DNA from 2 places in the Cytobacillus sp. IB215665 genome. Region 2 is predicted to be linked to the other one. Evidence: riboswitches for the same ligand, from Rfam matches in the RefSeq annotation. Region 2 holds a riboswitch; the other holds the start of a gene.
What was found. A riboswitch is a leader RNA that binds a small molecule or an ion and turns the genes downstream of it on or off. The one in region 2 is predicted to bind S-adenosylmethionine.

Region 1 (4,553 bases), on a different contig from region 2:
TTGTACTTGTTCTAAAATCTCCGCATGCGGTACATTCGAAGCTCCAACTACTAATTGCTTGTTCTCTTCTGAAGCTTGATTCGTTTGACTCTTTTCTGATGAACTTTCTTTTTCACTCGTTCCACATGCTGCCAAAGCAAAAACTACGAGTAATGTACTTACGATTGCAAATATTTTTTTCATGATGATCTTCTCCTATCTTTTGTCTATTTTTGATGTTATAAAATCTCCAATGTATTGGAGGATAAACACTATAATAAGAATAAAAATGGTTGCTACAACAACAACATCGGTATGACGGCGAGAAAAACCTTCTAAATAAGCCAAATTCCCAAGGCCCCCCGCACCGATAATTCCAGCCATGGCAGTATAACCAACTAGAGCAATTGCTGTCACTGTAATTCCTGATATGAGTGCAGGAAGTGCTTCAGGTAGCAGCACCTTGAAAACGATTGTTCTTGTTTTCGCCCCCATAGACCGTGCCGCCTCAATAACACCTTTATCAATCTCTCGCAATGCAATTTCTACCATTCTTGCGTAGAAAGGTGCTGCTCCAATTACGAGAGCAGGTAAAGCGGCATTTGCTCCTCTAATTGTCCCAAGCATGAATTTTGTTAACGGAATTAATAAAATGATTAAAATAATGAATGGTATAGAACGAAAAATGTTTACAAAACTGCTGATGATTGTATTAACCAACTTATGTTCCAATAGGTTGTCCTTCGATGTTAAAAAAAGTAAGAGCCCTAATATAACACCAAAAACAAATGTTGCAATCACCGATGTCACAGTCATATATAAAGTTTCAAATGTTGCTTCCGACATTTTTTCCCAATTAACATTTACAAATAGTTGACTAACCATGCTGTATCACCTCCACTGCCACATGTTTTTCCTTTATATATGTGATCGAGCGGTTTATCTCTTCATCGGTTCCTGTCATATGAATAAACAATGTGCCATATGCACCGTGCTGTGTATGCGAGATCTTTCCTTGTATAATATTGATGCCAATTTTAAACTGGCGGATTAATTCTGCTATTAAAGGTTGTTCAGCATCATCCCCAACAAACAACAGCTTAATAACTTTACCTTCAGGGTAGCTTTCTAAAATATGCTCAATTGTTTCTGTCGCTTCTTCTGGTTCTGTAATTTGCTTAACAAACTTCTTAGTTATTGGAGCTTTCGGTTGCTGAAACACCGATAAAACTTCACCTTGTTCAACAATGCTGCCATTTTCCATTACAGCTACACGATGACATATTTTACGAATCACATGCATTTCATGAGTAATTAACACAATTGTGAGACCTAGCTTTTTATTAATATCCACAAGCAACTCAAGAATCGAGTCTGTTGTTTGTGGATCAAGTGCTGAGGTTGCTTCATCACATAATAATACCTTCGGGCGATTTGCTAAAGCACGAGCTATTCCAACTCGCTGCTTTTGGCCACCACTTAGTTGTGAAGGATACGCATTTTCTCTTCCCCCCAACCCTACTAGCTTGATTAGCTCATCCACCCTCTTCAATCGTTCTTTTTTTCGAATGCCAGCAATTTCTAATGGAAAGGATATATTCTCCCGTACAGTTCTTGACCAAAGCAAATTAAAATGCTGAAAGATCATACTAATTTCTTGTCGTGATTTACGTAACTCATCCCCTTTAATAGAGGTCATTTCATAATTATTGATCGTAATTGTTCCTTCTGTTGCTGCTTCAAGCTGGTTTAACAAACGAATGAGTGTACTTTTTCCTGCACCACTGTAACCAATAATGCCAAATATTTCACCCTTAGCAATATTCAAATTGACATTATCTACAGCAACTACTTCTCCTTCTTGAGATTGATATACTTTTTTTACCCCAGATAGTTTTATCAAAAGGCTCACCTACTTCCTTAATCATATTATTCATATATGTTTAGTATGTTTTATGTTGCAAACTAAACGATCTTCCATATTTTTGTTAGTATGGAGATATTAGCTCTTCTAGCAGCTAGACAATCGTTTTATCCATTATCATTGTTTTTTATAAAAGGCTCTTTTCGTATACTTTGTTAACTTCTTCATACGAAGAACAACAACAATCATTATGAAGACAGCATGTGTAAAAGATAAGATATTACGAATACAAAATGAATATATGTTTATATTTTTGTACGAACAGCAACATTTAATGCGTAATCAACCTAATAGAAAAGCTTAACAACAAAATTAAAAAGCCTTTCCGCACATGTGAGCAGAAAGGCTTAATTATATTCCTTTCTCTCATCTATCGAAGCATACGCTTCGTGTGAATTGGCACCATTTCAACTTCACCGTTGATGGTTGCCGGGCTTCATAGGGCACATCCCTCCACCTCTCTTGATAAGAGTATATATCAATGTTTTTTTATTCATTTTTATAATTACATTTCAAAATTAATCTCTTTTAAAAAGTACAATTGTGATTCTATCACGCTCATTTATATGTGTCAATGAATATCTTTATGGAATTTACAGCCAAAACACAAATCGATTCACCCTATATTATTTGCTTGAAGTTAGTCCTGTCGCAGTTTCTATTGCTTGCTCTAAGTCTTCTAATAGGTCGTCAATATTCTCAATTCCAACTGACAACCTTATTAAATCTTCTGTTACACCTGAAGATTTTAAGCCCTCGCTACTTAATTGTTGATGTGTTGTACTTGCCGGATGGATAATCAAGCTTTTAGCGTCACCTACGTTTGCTACATGCGACCATAGTTTCACATGATTAATTACTTTAGCACCTGCTTCTCTCCCTCCTTTTATGCCGAACACGACGATGGACCCACTACCTTTTGGTAAATATTTTTTAGCAAGTTCTTTTGCAGGATGATCTTTATGATCAGGATACAAAACCCACTCTACAGCCGGGTGTTTCGCTAAATATTCAACGACTTTCATAGCATTATTAACATGCTCTTTCATCCGTACATGTAATGTCTCTAGGCCAAGGTTAAATTGATAAGCATTAAACGGACTTAATGAGGCACCTAAATCTCTTAATAATTGCACCCTAGCTTTGACGATATATGCACTTTCTCCAAGTGCTTCTGCATATATAAGATTATTATAGCTTGGGTCAGGGGTAATAAAGTCTGGAAACTTCTCAGAATTCCAATTGAATTTGCCTCCATCAACGATTATTCCACCTAAAGTCGTTCCATTTCCTAAAAGCCACTTAGTAGCAGAATGAATGACAATGTCAGCACCAAAGTCAATCGGTCTACATAGATAAGGAGTAGCAAATGTATTATCAATGATTAGCGGAATTCCAGCTTCGTGAGCTATTGAAGCAACCTTCTCAATATCCAATACGTGTAAGCTTGGATTACCAATTGTTTCAGCAAATATCGCTTTTGTTTTCGAAGAAATTGCCTTTGCAAAATTTTCAGGTTTGGAAGGGTCAACGAAGTGAGTAGTTATACCATATTTCGGCAATGTATTAGCTAATAGATTATACGTTCCACCATATAAAGTAGATGCAGCAACAATTTCATCATTTGCTCCTGCTAGATTAAGAATTGCAGTCGTTATAGCAGCCATTCCACTTGATAATGCTAACCCACCAATTCCACCTTCTAACAATGCTACTCTTTCTTCTAAAACAGTTACAGTAGGGTTGTGTATTCTTGAGTATATATATCCTTCTTCTTGGAGTGAGAACAGATTAGCTGCATGGCTCGTATCCTTGAATCTGAATGCATTTGATTGATAGATTGGTACTGCTCTTGCACCAGTCACTGGATCAGCTTCTAATCCTCCATGGACACTCAATGTTTCTAAACGATAATCTTTCTCATTATGCATTTTTTTCTTCCCCTTCTCCTTTAATATTTAATGCAAATAAAGATTCTAGTAAAAGAATGTATCTGAATTTCCCTTGGCAAATAATACTTTGTCGACTTATCAATTTTTGCAACTTTTCTTTACCAGATAACAATTCGTAATACTGCTGGGGTTCAGCACCTAATGAAACGTCTGCATGACTTTGTTGCCATTTGCTCAACTCCATTCCCCGTGCTGTTAACACAACTTGGACTTTCTCTTTATTACATTCAAAATTAACAATGATTGCATGGTTAGGTAGGAGTAGGTTTAAGTGTGAATTTTGAACGAACCTATTATTAAACTCGTTAAGAAGTATATTAAGTTCCATACATTCAGTTACGATAAACATATGACCTGTTGCTCTACATGTGTATAGGAGTGCTTCACCGACTCATACAACCTATTACAAACAACAAGTAATATATTTTCGATAACATCTCCCTCCCCTCGTTCCTTTGGATTATAAGAAAATGTGCAAATGTTGAGACAACCTCCTAGAAGCGTCGGAACCATTCCAAATAAAGGAGATTATTCAATTTAGTTAACGTGTTAATTATCTAAATTGAATAGGCTCTTTAGCCGGATAGCCAAAAGAGTCAAAGGCTTTTACATCCTATATCAACTGAACCTTAGGTCACTTTTGCTCTTCTAGATACGTGAAACAGCTCGTAACACTAAACATCTTGTAAACGCTTAAG
Region 2 (8,265 bases):
TGTGGGAGTTTAATTAGCTACTGGTACATAAAAGCTATCAATGATTATTTCATTTAGCTGTTCCCAATGCCTTAATTCATGTAAGCCGATAAACTCCACAGATTGAGCTAAATTTAAATATTTGAATACCGGATTTGGAATTCCTTTTGTATAGTTTTCTTCGTTATCATCCATCTCATTGAGTACTTTTAATAATCCTTCTCTTGATTCTGATAAACATTGTAATAATTTTTCTTTAGTCATAAAGACATCTGTAGGGGCAAGTTCATCAGGAACTTTTACTTTTTGAGATCTGTCTAGCATTAATAGTAGAGGTCTCTTTTTTGCTTCTTTACTTTCAGGGTTTTCTAAGCCAGCTTTTATTAAAGATGTAAACCCTTGTTCACTCGTGTATAAATGATTAAGTAGTTGAGCAACGCTCCAACGGTCTTCAGAAACTTTTTTATTCAATTGTTCATCAGATAGACCATCGATTGTAACTAGAACCTTATTTCTGATCATTTCAATACTCTTTAATTCAAAGTCTAACATTTACCTCACTCCTTAAAAAAGTTTACCAACATTAACCTATTCTATGTGTAAATATATTATTCCTCTCTATTTAAGGAGTGATTTTATTAAAGTTATATAATAGTGGTGTTAAAATTAGTTATTGTTGAGAGTGAAGTCATTTTTATTAAAAGATTCACTGATAAATGATTCTATGGCATAGTCGGTCTAGTTTTGATCCCAGTCTTATTTATCGCTTAGGAGAAGTCCAAAGTAAAAGGCAAATTTAGTACGAATCATTTCTTATAAATGATTAAAAATTTTCTTCATATAATAAATAGAAAGAATGATTTAGAATTTGTTAAATATGAGAAAAAGTATAAGGTATCTTTCGTTAAACTGTACTTGACAAAATTACAGTTCAAACATTATACTGTAATAGAAATAAATACAGTTTGAAATAAAAGGAGATTTAACAATGGCACAAAGTAGAAATGCAAGTGAGGAATATTTAAATAAAATAAAAGAAATAAAAATGAGTGGTGAAAAACCGAAGGAATTAACTGACCAAAATTTCTTCACAGTTGCACAAGAAAGAAGCTCAATTCGTCATTATGATCCAGAACATAAAATGAGTGAAAGTGATATTAATGAAATTTTAGAAACTGCAATTTTGGCTCCTTCTTCGAGTAACTTACAACCTTGGAGATTTCTTGTTATTCATGATCAAGAATCAAAAGAGCAATTACTACCTATAGCAAATAATCAACAACAAATCGTTGATGCATCAGTTGTTATCGCAGTGCTTGGAGACCTAGAAGCATATAAAAACGCAGAAAGAATATATGGTGAGTTAGTAACAAAAGGTGCGATGACAGAAGAAATTAAAAAATTCTATGTAGATCAAATTAATGGTCATTATGGAAATCTATCGTTTGAAGATGCATCGAGAGTAGCGATGATTGACGGTGGTATCGTATCTATGCAATTAATGCTTGCAGCAAAGGCAAAAGGCCTTGATACCGTACCAATGGGAGGTTTTAATCCTGATCAATTTATCAAAGAATTCAATGTCCCAGAAAATTTCTCTCCTGTTATGTTGATTTCTGTTGGTAAGGCTAAACAAGTGGGTTTTGCAAAATCTCGTTTACCACTTGATGAAGTTACAACTTGGAATAAATTCTAATCCAAGGTCATATTAATAAAAAAACCTTGCGCAAAAAAATAAGCGTTAGGTTTTTTTATTTTTGACCCCCACTAAAATGACATAGGGTACGAAATATATACGTGGAAGGAGGTTACTGTACAAAACTTCATATCAATAAATCTAGTAAACTAACTATTATTAATAACTGTACGGAGGTAACTATATGTTTAAAAAAGTGCTTACGGTGATGATGGCACTATCATTAATTATATCACCATTTTTTAATAATAATATTGCAGCAGCAGCTGATTATGAACATGATGTTAACACAATAACCTCATCAAAATCTCAAATTACATTTACGTCTTTTGTGAATACTAGCTGGGTAGATGTTCATTACAAAATTAACTCTGGTATCCAACAAAACGTAAGAATGAATAAATCAGGAGCTACTTTTACACATGAAGTAGATGGTTTGAAATCGGGAGACGTTATTAGTTATTCATTCACATATAACAATGGAATTCCTGCGTATAACACACCAGAATATAATGGTACACATGGATCAACGTCAGAGCCAGCGCCAGAACCAACTCCGGAACCAACACCAGAGCCGGAACCACAACCAACGCCTGAGCCAACGCCTGAGCCAAATCCAAACGTAGAGCCACTAGTAATTGACGATTTTAACTCTTCAACACAGTGGAACTCAAATACAAATGATTTGGGAGAATCTATTGTACGTAACGGAGGAGTTTACAATCTAGAAGGTAATTCTAATTTATATTTCTTCTTTAATGGTGGGACAACTGCAGAATTATTTGATCAGTACTTAAACAAAGATATTTCTGCTTATGATACACTGGAGCTTACTTTAAAAGGAGCAAATGGTGGCGAAGAGAATTATATTAACATCGTATTAAATGATGGAACAAATCGCTCATTAAAATTATCTGAGTACGGTAGCGTAACAAGCATTTATCAAACAATTTCTATACCTTTAGCTGATTTTCAAGCGGATTTGACAAATGCGAAATTTTTACGCTTTGAAGGAGTAGGGACTGCAAAAATTGTTCGTATCGATGACATGGTACTTACTTCAACTGGAGTGGTGACAGAACCTTCTGAACCAACGCCAGAACCAACTCCAGAGCCAGAACCAACTGAACCAACGAATCCTAGTTCTATCAATGCTTATGAGAAAATTCAAGCAGAAGACTATGATTCAATGCAAGGTATTCAAACAGAAGATACAACTGATCTAGGTAGTGGGAAAAATGTAGGTTGGACTGACAACGGCGACTATATAGCATTTAACAATGTTAATTTTGGTACCGATGGTGCAAAAGGGATTGAAGCTAGAGTAGCTAGTCAATCAGCAGGTGGAACAATTGAAGTAAGGTTAGATAGCGTTACTGGAACTTTAGTTGGAACAGTAGCTATTCAAAATACTGGCGGATGGCAAAATTGGGTTACAAACACTGCCACTATCAATAATGTCACAGGTACACATGATGTATATTTTGTATTTAAAGGTGCTGCTGAAGGTATCGGTAACTTAAATTGGGTTGAATTTACTAAAAACTCAGTTACACCAACAGAGCCAACAGAACCAACTCCGAATCCAGAGCCAACACCAACACCAGAACCTGGAACTATTCCTACTGGAAATGGTGTAATGACATTCCAATTACAAAATAATACTGGTGGAGAGTATTCTGATGATGAAATTTACTGGGCTATTCTTGGATATAATAAAGCTACTGGGCAGCTTAGTCATGTAGATAAAGATGGGAATTTGATAGAAAGTAACATAAGTGACAATGATGCACCAGGTCACTTGACGAAAAACGGTCAAAACTATCCAAACTACTTTTATAAAATGAGTGAAGTAGACTGGACTTCAATGCCAGAGATTGACTCTGGAAGAATGTTTATTAGCTTAGGAAGTCCAATGTATATTAAATTAAATCAAGCAGCAGATGGTAGAGTAGGATTTGCAGGTCCAGATTTAAATAATCCAACAGATCCTAACCAAGATATTTATTTCGAATGGATTGAGTTTACAATTGACCAATGGGGTTATCACGGAAACTCAACTCGAGTAGACCAATTTAGTTTCCCAATTACGAATAGATTACTAGGTTCTGATGGGTATGATAAAATCGTAGGTGAAACATATACGCGTGACCAGTTATTTAGTGCATTTAAAAATGAAATGCCAGCGGAATTCCAATCATTAGTTGAAGAACCATATAGAATCGTTGCTCCAGGTAAAGGTCAATTTAAGCCAGGAGGAACATATGAAAACTATTTTGATAACTACGTGAATGAAGTTTGGGATTATTATAGAACGAATGAATTAACCTTTACTGCAGAAGCAGGAACATTTAGTGGCCGTGTTGAAGGAGATAACTTCGTCTTTTCGAAAAACGGTGGTCCTTACAATTTATATATTACAGACAAACCATCGACACTTGAAGTTTTTGAGTGTTCAGGACCGATGGATACAGGAAGTCCAGATGAAAAAGTAGTGGAAGCTCAAGTTTGTGCCGCATTAAATAGAGGTATTATGTACGACCCTGTTAATTGGGGGAATTCAGACTTCTTCTATCAAAACGATACAGCTAACTTCTATGCTAAATTCTGGCATGATTACAGCATTGACGGTTTAGCATACGGCTTTGCTTATGATGATGTAAGAAATTACAGCACGCTGTTAGAACATCCTAATCCAGAAGCACTAATTATTGGTGTAGGCTGGTAAATTGACAGGGGTCAGATCTCAACTGTGTAAAGCAGTGGAGATCTGACCCCTTATTTGATGCCTTTTTCGGTGATGAATGCAGTGATAAGTTCGTTAGGCGTAATATCAAAAGCTGGGTTGTAGATATTTATGCCGTTCGGTGCGACCTTTTTTCCATCAAAATGAGTAACTTCTTCATGATGACGTTCCTCTATTTTTATGTCTATTCCGTTCATTATCGAATCATCAAATGTTGATTGTGGCGTAGCGACGTAAAATGGGATGTTGAAGTGTTTAGCAAGAATTGCCAAACCTAGCGTTCCTACTTTATTTGCTGTATCACCGTTTCGAGCAATCCTATCGGCTCCTACGATTATTGCTTCTACGTTTTTTGACAATATAGTATGTGCAGCCATATTATCGGTGATGAGAGTAACATCAATTCCTATTTGAGTTAATTCCCAAGTTGTTAACCTTGCACCTTGTAAAACAGGGCGAGTTTCCATCGCGAACACGGAAAAGTCAATTCCACGCTCCTTGCCGAGATGAAACGGAGCAAGTGCTGTACCGTATCTAGCTGTAGCGATAGAACCTGCATTACAAATTGTTAAGATACGGCGTTTTGTACCTAATAATTTGATTGCATTTTCACCAATTTCACGACAAGCACTTTCATCTTCGAGCTGAATTTTGATTGCCTCACCAGTTAATATTGTGATTGCTTCATCAACTGTTGTCGCTTGTTTAATGGAATTAATGAGTCGGTCTAATGCCCAACTTAGATTAACAGCTGTTGGTCGAGAACTTACTAAATAGTTACGATCTTTGCCAAGCCTAGCTTTGAAATCTACTAGACTATGTATATGATAGCTTTGTGCAGCTAGCACTAATCCAAAAGCTGCCACGATGCCAATTGCAGGTGCACCTCTAACTTTTAGCGAAGCAATAGCATGATAAACGTCTTCTAGTGTAGTTAAATTTATAAAAATTGTATCAAGTGGTAGCTGTTGTTGGTCTAAAATTTTGATGAAATGGTCTTTCCATTCTACCGATAAAGGAAGAGTTGAGACTTGCCTCATCTTACAAATCTCCTTTCAGTATGTTGAATAACATCTTGAATTTCTGAAGTATTAGTAAGACTGTGGCGATTTACAATAAGTGTTCTACCGACTTGTAAAGCAGTCGACTTAACTTGAATCTTTCTCTCATGAGGAGTAATACGATCTAAATCCTCCACATGTGCTAAGCCAATCGTACGGCGAATAATTTCACATCCAGCAAAACCAATTGCGTCTGCATATGCTTGTGTTAAAATGTGCTCAACGAAACCTCCAACCTCAGTGAATGCCTCAATGCTATGGTTTTTCCATAGTTTAACAAAGGTTGTGGTGAAAGTGTCCCATGTACCTTCAATACAATTGTATAAGTAGCTTCTTTCATTATCTGGTCGAGATAAGATTTGTAAAATAAGGTTTGCGAAAAATAAGCCAATATCAAACCCTATAGGTCCACAGAAGGCAAATTCAGTGTCAATGATCTTAGTCTCTTCCTCATTGGCAATGATACTTCCAGTGTGCAAATCTCCATGAATAATACCATCACCTTGCGTTAAAAATATTTTTTTTAATTTTGCGACTTCAAGCTTTAAGAAAGAGTCATTCCAAATAGCTTGAATATTTTCTTGTAATTCTATTTCATAGTTGTTTGTGTCATGATTAAAGAAAGGGTCGGTAAATATGAGATCCTCTGTTATTCTGCATAGCTCGGGATTGACAAACTGTTTTTGTAATTGCTTTTTCTTTTCCGGTCCTAAAGCATAATCAGAAGTAAAAAATAATGTTGTTGCTAAAAAAGTACCGATATGGGTTGAGAGAGATGGATATAACTTGTTATTGATGAACCCTTTTCTCACGATGTCTAGATGAGATAAATCTTCCATCACAGTAATTGACAACTTGTCATCGGTATAGTAAACCTTTGGAATATACTCTGGACAATAGCTTGCAAAGGTAAGTAGCGCATGGCTTTCAATTGTTGCGCGCTTTAAAGTAAGCGGCCAGCTTTCACCAATAACTTTTGCATATGGTAATGCCTGCTTTATTATGATTCCTTTGTTGTTACGCTCATCGACTACTCGAAAGACAAGGTTTAAGTTTCCATCCCCAATTTCCTTACATGTTAACAATGATTGCTCATGAAAAAGTGTTAACCTTTGGGCTAAAGAAATTGCACTTTTTTCCGTTAGCGGTTGATAAGTACTTTGATTTGAACTCATAAATACCTCCAAAAAAGCGTTATTTTGTAAATGTTAACTAGAAAAAGCCTCTTTCTTATTAAACGAAAGAGGCTTGAAGAACGAACTTCTACCTCTTATCTTTCAGAAAGTCTTGCTTCCTGTTGGAATTAGCACCGTGCCTTTGAAGAACTTAGAAGTTCTGGCGTTAGCTTACACGCCCCATCCTCATGATGGTATTACGGTCGGTTGCTGGGCTTCATAGGGCCAAATCCCTCAGCCAACTCTTGATAAGAGACTAACTTATAAAATTTACGTGTGTAATTACGATCCATAAATTTGTTTGTTTGAAAAGTATCATAACAATATGTGATTTTCTTTGTCAATAACTTTTTCAAATGTTTAATAAATATGAAACTTAAGTGTAGTTTTAATAAATTAAATAAACTTATTTAAAATTGAAAATTTAATTGTCACTAATTGTTAAAGTATTAAACGATGTTATGAGCAGGATTTTACAATAAATAACACGAATGATATGAAGGAGAAAAAGAAGTCATAATTTAAATGAAAAATATTTCGAGGTGATAAAATGACCGTTTTTCAAGAAAAATGGGATGAATTAGCTAGCTTAAAAGATGAATTAGGTTCAAGAGATTGGTTTTATGCAACGAGTGGCAATCTCTCAATCAAAGCAAGTGATTCTCCGTTAACATTTCTCATTTCGGTAAGTGGAAAGGACAAACGGCAGCGTACAAAGGATGATTTTTTATTAGTAGATGAACAAGGACACCCTACGAGTAGTACCAAATTACATCCTTCAGCAGAAACTCCACTTCATCTCGCAGTGTATAAACAATCAAATGCAGTCTGTTGTATACACATACATACGGTAGATAATAATGTTATATCAGAACTATATGGAGATCAAGGACAAGTGACTTTTCATGGGCAAGAAATGATCAAAGCATTCGATGAATGGGAAGAAGATGCAGAAATTTCAATACCAATTATAAGAAATGATGCATATATCCAGTTGTTAGCAGATTCATTAAGTACTTACGTTACATCTGACAAAGGTGCTGTGCTCATAAGAAATCATGGTATTACAGTGTGGGGAAAAAGCGTATTTGAAGCAAAAAAATTACTAGAAGCCTACGAATTTTTGTTTAGTTACCACCTAAAACTACTACAATTAAAAAGAGATATTAAAATATTATCATAAGTATATTTAAATTGTTGAAACCTTTCACGTATATGTTCGTATAGATAGTAAAGGCTATTTTCATAAACTTTATTGCTATAGTCCCTATACTAGAAGAGAAAGATGGTTTTACTCAAATGTAAACCTTTTATAAAGGCTTTGTAAACTTTGTTCTATTTATAATAAATTAGTACCAATAAAAAAGTGTTTTTATATGTTTAGGCATCTGTGTTCTGAAGAAATGATGTTTATATTTATTCGTACGAAAAAACAACAACCTTTGCGAAAACATCCGTAGTAAAAGATTTGATGGAAGGTTTTTTTTCTTGCAATTTGCTATTTTTTTCTATAAAAAATGTGTTTTATATGTTGTGTTTCTTGTCGTAATTTAGACTATCATATATAATAATTGCATTAGCATATATGCATGTTCAAAAAACAGGACA

Region 1: it holds a riboswitch for S-adenosylmethionine, as region 2 does, so the genes downstream of both, SLH52_RS12305 (methionine ABC transporter ATP-binding protein) here and mtnK (S-methyl-5-thioribose kinase) in region 2, are expected to answer to the same signal.

What each region holds. Positions count from the first base shown of each region.
Region 1 is NZ_JAXBME010000009.1:8,263-12,815, forward strand. It holds gene SLH52_RS12295 (MetQ/NlpA family ABC transporter substrate-binding protein) at 1-183, opposite strand, end outside; gene SLH52_RS12300 (methionine ABC transporter permease) at 196-864, opposite strand; gene SLH52_RS12305 (methionine ABC transporter ATP-binding protein) at 857-1,882, opposite strand; SAM riboswitch class I at 2,267-2,375, opposite strand; gene SLH52_RS12310 (O-acetylhomoserine aminocarboxypropyltransferase/cysteine synthase family protein) at 2,530-3,834, opposite strand; gene SLH52_RS12315 (SCP2 sterol-binding domain-containing protein) at 3,827-4,204, opposite strand.
Region 2 is NZ_JAXBME010000006.1:117,122-125,386, forward strand. It holds gene SLH52_RS10400 (DinB family protein) at 10-531, opposite strand; gene SLH52_RS10405 (nitroreductase family protein) at 968-1,675, shown strand; gene SLH52_RS10410 (beta-1,3-glucanase family protein) at 1,860-4,403, shown strand; gene mtnA (S-methyl-5-thioribose-1-phosphate isomerase) at 4,454-5,461, opposite strand; gene mtnK (S-methyl-5-thioribose kinase) at 5,458-6,657, opposite strand; SAM riboswitch class I at 6,750-6,912, opposite strand; gene SLH52_RS10425 (methylthioribulose 1-phosphate dehydratase) at 7,208-7,840, shown strand.